Regions from separate parts of the Ferrimonas pelagia genome, predicted to be linked through region 3. Evidence: predicted binding sites of a transcription regulator. Region 3 holds the regulator's gene; each other region holds the start of a gene.
The links. Region 3 encodes MetJ, which represses methionine synthesis genes. Its sites were predicted from a motif close to TAGACGTCTAGACGTCTA; they were not measured.

Region 1 (2,203 bases), on a different contig from region 3:
TCGGCGCCGGTGGCGACGACTCACTTTGCCGATGAGACAGCAAGGCCACCAACTCTTGCCGCAACGCTGCCAATCGACTTAAGTCATTCTGACCAAAGGGCCGAACCTTGCCCAACTCCACAGTAAAGGCATCGGCATCGAAGCGATCTGAACTGAAATAACTGAACGTGGTGGTGGGGGCATGGGACAACAGCGCAGTATCCACCCCGCATCGGGCCAAGAACGCCAATTGGCTGCGCTTCCAAGGGCGGCCATGCCGGAAGGGGTAGACCGCAAATTTCTCTCGGCGAGAATCGCGGATCGCGGTATGCAGATCATAATGGCAACGACGGCGATCGGGCTGAGCGAAGAATGCCTCGACCGTCTGCTCCAACAAAGCCGCCCGCATCGCTTCCTCGCCCTCATAGCGGCGATGCGCACCACAAAATAAGCGATTCATATTGAGCTTCAGCTCGCGCTGGCCCTGACACATGGCCGCGGGATTGCCAAACAGAACCAGCAACCGCTGCCGGCAGGAGAACTGCCCTTCAAGCAAAGCTGTAACCAACTCATTAAGCAGCTCTATGGGCGCTGTTTCATTGCCATGGACGCCGGCTGAGAGCACCACATCGTGCTCCGCCGGCGACGCCGGCTCGACCCACAAGATCCCCGGCCATTGCATGCTGACATGCGTCCCATCCGCCAGAGTATGGCTCAACCGCTGTGGCAGTGGTGCTGCCATCCGCTCACCCTGACTCAAAGTATGTTGCAACATGTCCGTGTCAAACACCCGTATCTCCATTACTTCATCGACATGCCGAACATTGTAACCAGGCGATAGCAAAGCTGTCACAGGAAACCGCTTGCCATCGATGGGGATCTCGCTTATTGTCAACGGACGTTTAGCCATCCAAACGTCCATAGAAGGCAGAGGGGTAATTCATGGCAATAGCAACATTAGGCGCAGGCTGCTTCTGGGGGGTTGAATACTTTCTACGCCAGATCCCGGGGATCACCACGGTGCGCTGCGGTTATATGGGCGGCACGTTAGACAATCCCAGCTACCCCCAAGTCAAACAAGGTGATACCGGGCATGCCGAAGTGGTGCAAGTGGAATACGACGAGGCCTACGTCAGTTTCGACGCCATCTTAGATCTGTTTTGGCAGCACCATAATCCCACCACGCGTGATCAACAAGGCGACGATCTCGGCAGCCAATACCGCAGCGTGGTGTTTTACCACGACGAAAGCCAGCAGCAACAAGCCCTGGCCTCTAAGGCTCGTCAGCAAGAGGAAGGCTACTGGCAAGGCAAAACCATCGTGACCGAGATCGTACCCGCGCAGATCTTCTGGCCGGCAGAGGAGTACCATCAGGACTACTTGGCCAAGAACGAACTGCCCAGCTGTCACCTCCCTTTTTATTAAACACCCAGGCAGAAAAAAGCCGGGCAATGCCCGGCCTGATCGTCAATAACGAACTGACGCATTATCGATCGCGCTTGCGGCGATTCTTTTGCTCTTCCTGGGCCAGTTTCAGGGCTTCCGCTTTGCGACGTGCCTCTTCCAACTCCGCCTTTTCGATCTCCGCCATCGCGGGCGTCTCTAGGGTGATCCCCCCCAAGGTGCCGTTACGCAACTCATTGACCAAGATGGTGCCGAACTTGGCGTAGTCCACTTGATTGCCGGAGCGCATACAGCCGCGCTTACGCCCGGCCGCTTCCATAAACTGCCAGTCTTCTGCCGGCAACTCATCCAGCTTGTAGCGCTCCATCAAGCGCTCAGGGTACGCACCCATCAGATATTCCGAGACGTAACTGCCCAGATCCTCATAGTCCACAACCGTATCCCGAACGGCCGCGATCGCCGCTAAGCGGTAACCAAAGTGCTCATTTTCTAGTTTTGGCCACAACATGCCCGGGGTGTCATATAGCATGATCCCCTGCTCCAGCTTGATCCGCTGCTGCGCCTTGGTAACCGCCGGCTCATTCCCGGTCTTCGCCACGATCCGCTTTGCCAGGGTGTTGATCAAAGTGGATTTGCCAACGTTCGGGATCCCCATGATCATCGCCTTGATCTGCTTGTCCTGACCCACCTTATGCGGCACTAACTTATGACACAACTCGGTGATCTTATGGGTGTGACTGGCCTTGTCGGTATCCAATGCCAAGGTCTTCACGCCCTGCTCCTGCTCGAGGTAGGCCATCCATTTGGCCGTCATCTGAGC
Region 2 (2,203 bases), on a different contig from region 3:
TTGCTGACTGAGATGTTCGGACAGTTGAGTGATTAACGCGTCCCTTGGCATGCTGTTGTCCCGTTATTTGTATTTGCGTTTGTTGTAGATGAACTCCGGCAGCGCCCGGGTGAGCCAGCTGATAAAACGCCAGCGGCGGGTGACGTACACCTGAGGCTTGGCCTTGCGCAGGGCGCGGATGATCTGGCTGGAGATCTTATCCAGTGAGCCGCCCCAAGTTTTGCTGCCACGACCTTGCATCTTGTCGATGTACCCTAAGCGTATGTCACTGATGGTGATCGGCAACTTCAGTCGTTGCGCATGCAGACGCAGCCCCTGTAGATAGTTCTGTTGGTAGGCTTTGGAGGCGTGAAAGGCGATCTGCGGGCCACCGCGTTCACCGGCGATGGAGGTAAACGCCGCCAGTTGGCCATACTTTTGCTCGACCATCTGCGTGAAGGCGGCGTTGGCCAGGGCGGTAAAGCCCTCAACATTGACGGCGTTGATCTGCTTATCCAGCGCGTAGGGCAGGGACAGATCCAGCCCCGAGGCCGCGGTGTTGATCACCACCAGCGCGGCGCCATCCAGCGTATCCCACAACTGGCTGAAGGCACTGCGACAGGCTTCAGGATCGAAGATATCGATCGCCACCAGCTCGGCGTTGTCAGGCAGTTTGTCCATCAAAGGGGCCAGCGCGTCGGTGTCTGCGGCCATCAGACCCAGACGGACGTTATCATTGATCAGTTGCAGCGCTAATGCCTGCGACAGGGCGGAGTTGGCGCCAATAATAATGGCACTGAGTTGATCCATAGGGGCGTATCTTGGGTTAGCAGCGGAAGGAGCCCTGATCATAGTGATCGTAATCGACGCCGACAAGCACTGAAGAAAGCCATCTGGGCTTGTGGACGTCCAGATGTCCTGTTATAACAGGAGCTTCAGTCTAAAGGAGGGAGTCGTATGCCGGTTAAGGTGCCCGACAGTTTGCCCGCTTCCGCGATCTTGCGGGGCGAGAACATTTTCGTGATGTCCGAGGAGCGGGCCGAATCACAGCATATCCGGCCGCTTAAGGTGTTGATCTTGAATCTTATGCCGAACAAGATCGAGACCGAAACTCAGTTGTTGCGTCTGCTGGGTAACACCCCGCTGCAGGTGGACGTCGAGTTGTTGCGGATCCACAGCCGCCCCTCCCGGCACACGCCCTGCGATCATATGAACGCCTTCTATCGCGATTTTGAGCAGGTTAAGCACACCAACTTCGATGGGTTGATCATCACGGGTGCGCCGCTGGGGGATCTCGAGTTTGAGCAGGTGCAATACTGGGATGAGATCCGTGGGATCATCGACTGGTCACAGCAGCACGCCACCTCGGTGCTGTTTCTGTGCTGGGCGGCGCACGCGGCGTTCTATCACCTGTATGGCCTCAAGCGCTATCTGCGTGAGGAGAAGATCTCCGGCGTGTTTCGCCATCAGCGGGTTCATCAGCATGTGCCGCTGCTGCGGGGCTTTGACGATGAATTCTGGGTGCCTCACTCTCGATTGGCGCAGATCTCGCTTGATCAGCTCAAGGCGCACGATGAACTCACCGTGCTGGCCGAATCCGATCAAGCCGGTGCGTATTTGGTGGTCGACAGCAATAACCGCAATTTGTTTGTCACCGGCCACCCCGAATACACCCGCACCACCTTGCAGACCGAGTATCGGCGCGATCTCGCCGCTGGGCTGGCACCGCAGATCCCGCACAATTACTTTCCCAACGACGATCCGACCCAAACGCCGCACGCCCGTTGGCATGCCCATGGTGCCCTGCTGGTGTCCAATTGGCTCAACTACTACGTCTACCAGCAGACGCCGTTCGATCTGAACGATATGGACGCCATGACTCCTTGGGAGTGAGCTGAAAAGATGTTGTTTTTTTTAGTTTTTCCTGTGTCCATAAGGAAGATGATTCAAGTCAAGGTGCGAAGGTGAATAGATCTTAAGATGGCGGCAGGCCCTCTATAAGGATATGAGCATGACACACTTTCGCGATTGGTCGATCGCTTGGAAAATACGGTCGCCGTTGCTGCTTATCAGCGTATTAATTGTGCTTTATGCCATCGCTGGGTTTTGGAGTCAGGCTCAGTTGGCGAAGGACAGCGAATATCAGAACGAGCAGATCCTGCCTGCCATTCAACGGGTGCTCAATGCCGATCGGGATCTGTATCAGGCCTTGCTGGCGCAACGC
Region 3 (2,203 bases):
CGATCGAGCAAGGCGCGTACCTCGGCCTCGCCGCCCTCTAATTCAAAACTCAGCATGGCGCCAAACCCAGCCTGCTGGCGTCGAGCCAGCGCATGCTGTGGGTGATCGGCCAGCCCGGGGTAATGCACCGCCTTCACACTCGGGTGCTCAACCAACAACTCAACCACCGCCTTAGCATTGCGTTCATGTTGCTGCATCCGCAACGGCAAGGTGCGTAGGCCACGCAGGGTCAAATAGCTGTCGAGCGCGCCGCCGGTAAGGCCGAGGCAATTGGCCCACCAGTCCAGTTGCTCCACCAATTCGGCGGTGTTGGCCACCACCGCGCCGCCCACCACATCTGAGTGGCCGTTGATGTACTTGGTGGTGGAGTGGATAACAATGTCTGCACCCAAGGCCAGTGGCTGCTGCAGTACGGGAGATAAGAAGGTGTTGTCGACCACCACCAAGGCTTGTTTGGCTTTCGCCTTGGTCGCGATGGCCGCGATATCCACCAGACGCAACAGAGGATTGGACGGGGTTTCCAGCCACACCATCTTCGGGTTTTGTGCCAGCGCCGTATCCAGCGCGGCCTCATCGGTTTGATCCACCACCAGCAGTTCAAACTGACCCTTGGCCGCCAGCGACGTGAATAAGCGGTAGCTGCCGCCATAACAGTCATGGGGCACCAGGATCAGATCCCCCGCCTGCAACAAGGCCACCGCGGTGCTGATCGCCGCCATGCCGGTCGCCGTCACCACCGCGCCAGCTCCCCCCTCCAACTGAGCCAGCGCGTTCGCCAGCGTGCCGCGAGTCGGGTTGCCACTGCGGGCATAGTCGTACTGCCGGGGTTGGCCGAAGGCCTCAAAGGTATAACTGGTCGACAGGTAGATCGGGGGCACAACCGCACCATGCTGGGTGTCACTTTCTATCCCTTCACGGGCGGCGATGGTAGCGAACTGGCGCTGAGTCATCGAATGCATCCTCCAGACTGACGCAACAAAACGATTTTGTGATGGTTCATTAACTTAAACCGCCACAGTTCGGGCGTCAAGACGTTTAGCCGTCTAAACGTTTACAGGTTAAGACGGCAATCATTGACTCTCTCGGGCATGGGTTTAAAATTGGCCCCGTTATCAAGACTTATAGGTGCATCGATGAGTATCGAGTGGAACGGCGAATACATCAGCCCGTACGCAGAACACGGCAAGAAGAACGAACAGGTCAAGAAGATCACAGTGTCCATTCCGCTCAAGGTTCTGAAGATCCTCACCGACGAACGCACCCGTCGTCAGGTCAACAACCTGCGTCATGCCACCAACAGTGAGCTGCTGTGTGAGGCCTTCCTGCACGCGTATACCGGCCAGCCGCTGCCCGGCGATGATGATCTGCGCAAGGATCGCCCGGACAACGTCCCCGCCGCCGCGCGCGAAATGATGTTGGCGCTGGGGATCGACCCGGACCAGTTAGACGACTGAATGTCGTCACCAGGACAAAAAGCCTGCAGTCCGCAGGCTTTTTAGCGTAAAAAAGGCCCTCTCCATGAACCCAGTTCCAGGCATCGAGCTCCTTTTGGTCTGGCTGATCGTCTTCGCCGGTGCCATCGTACAGAGCGCGGTGGGGTTTGGCTTGGCCGTGGTGGTGGCGCCGCTGCTGTATCTGATCGATCCAGCTTGGGTACCGGGCCCCATCATCATGATGGGGTTGCTGATCTCGCTGTTTACCCTGCGTCGTATAGGGATCCGCCTAGAGATGGGCATATTGACACCCGCCCTGATCGGACGCATTCCCGGCGGTATTCTGGGCACCTGGTTGCTGGTTGTCGCGTCGACCCAGTGGCTCGGACTGGGGATCGGCATCATTGTACTCAGCGCCGTCTTTCTCACCCTCGCCAAGTGGCGCGTGCCGTTGACCAACGCCAACCTGTTTGGCGCCGGCTTTGTTTCCGGGATCTTTGCCGCCATCGCCGCCATCGGTGGGCCCCCGCTGGCGCTGCTGCTCAACAACAATCAATCCGCTGCCCAGATGCGCCACACCCTATCCGGCTTCTTCGTCTTCAGTGCCGCTCTATCTCTAGTGCTGCTGGCCATCGCCGGTAAGTTTGGCACCTCTGAGTTAGTACGCGGCGGGCTGTTGATCCCCCCTGCCTTGCTGGGCTTCTGGTTGGGCGACAAGATCGTCCAGCGGGTCGAGCCGGAGCAACTCAAGCACGCCACCCTGCTGCTTT

Region 1: msrA (peptide-methionine (S)-S-oxide reductase MsrA) is a predicted target of MetJ. The motif match lies at 883-900, and genes of this name have one in related genera.
Region 2: metA (homoserine O-acetyltransferase MetA) is a predicted target of MetJ. The motif match lies at 882-899, and genes of this name have one in related genera.

Annotation. Positions count from the first base shown of each region.
Region 1 is NZ_BAABJZ010000016.1:21,752-23,954, forward strand. It holds gene astE (succinylglutamate desuccinylase) at 1-769, opposite strand, end outside; gene msrA (peptide-methionine (S)-S-oxide reductase MsrA) at 922-1,404, shown strand; gene ylqF (ribosome biogenesis GTPase YlqF) at 1,466-2,203, opposite strand, start outside.
Region 2 is NZ_BAABJZ010000009.1:81,038-83,240, reverse strand. It holds gene ABEA08_RS04540 (hypothetical protein) at 1-51, opposite strand, end outside; gene ABEA08_RS04535 (SDR family NAD(P)-dependent oxidoreductase) at 64-789, opposite strand; gene metA (homoserine O-acetyltransferase MetA) at 937-1,872, shown strand; gene ABEA08_RS04525 (methyl-accepting chemotaxis protein) at 1,991-2,203, shown strand, end outside.
Region 3 is NZ_BAABJZ010000105.1:101,177-103,379, forward strand. It holds gene metB (cystathionine gamma-synthase) at 1-950, opposite strand, end outside; gene metJ (met regulon transcriptional regulator MetJ) at 1,134-1,454, shown strand; gene ABEA08_RS20610 (sulfite exporter TauE/SafE family protein) at 1,519-2,203, shown strand, end outside.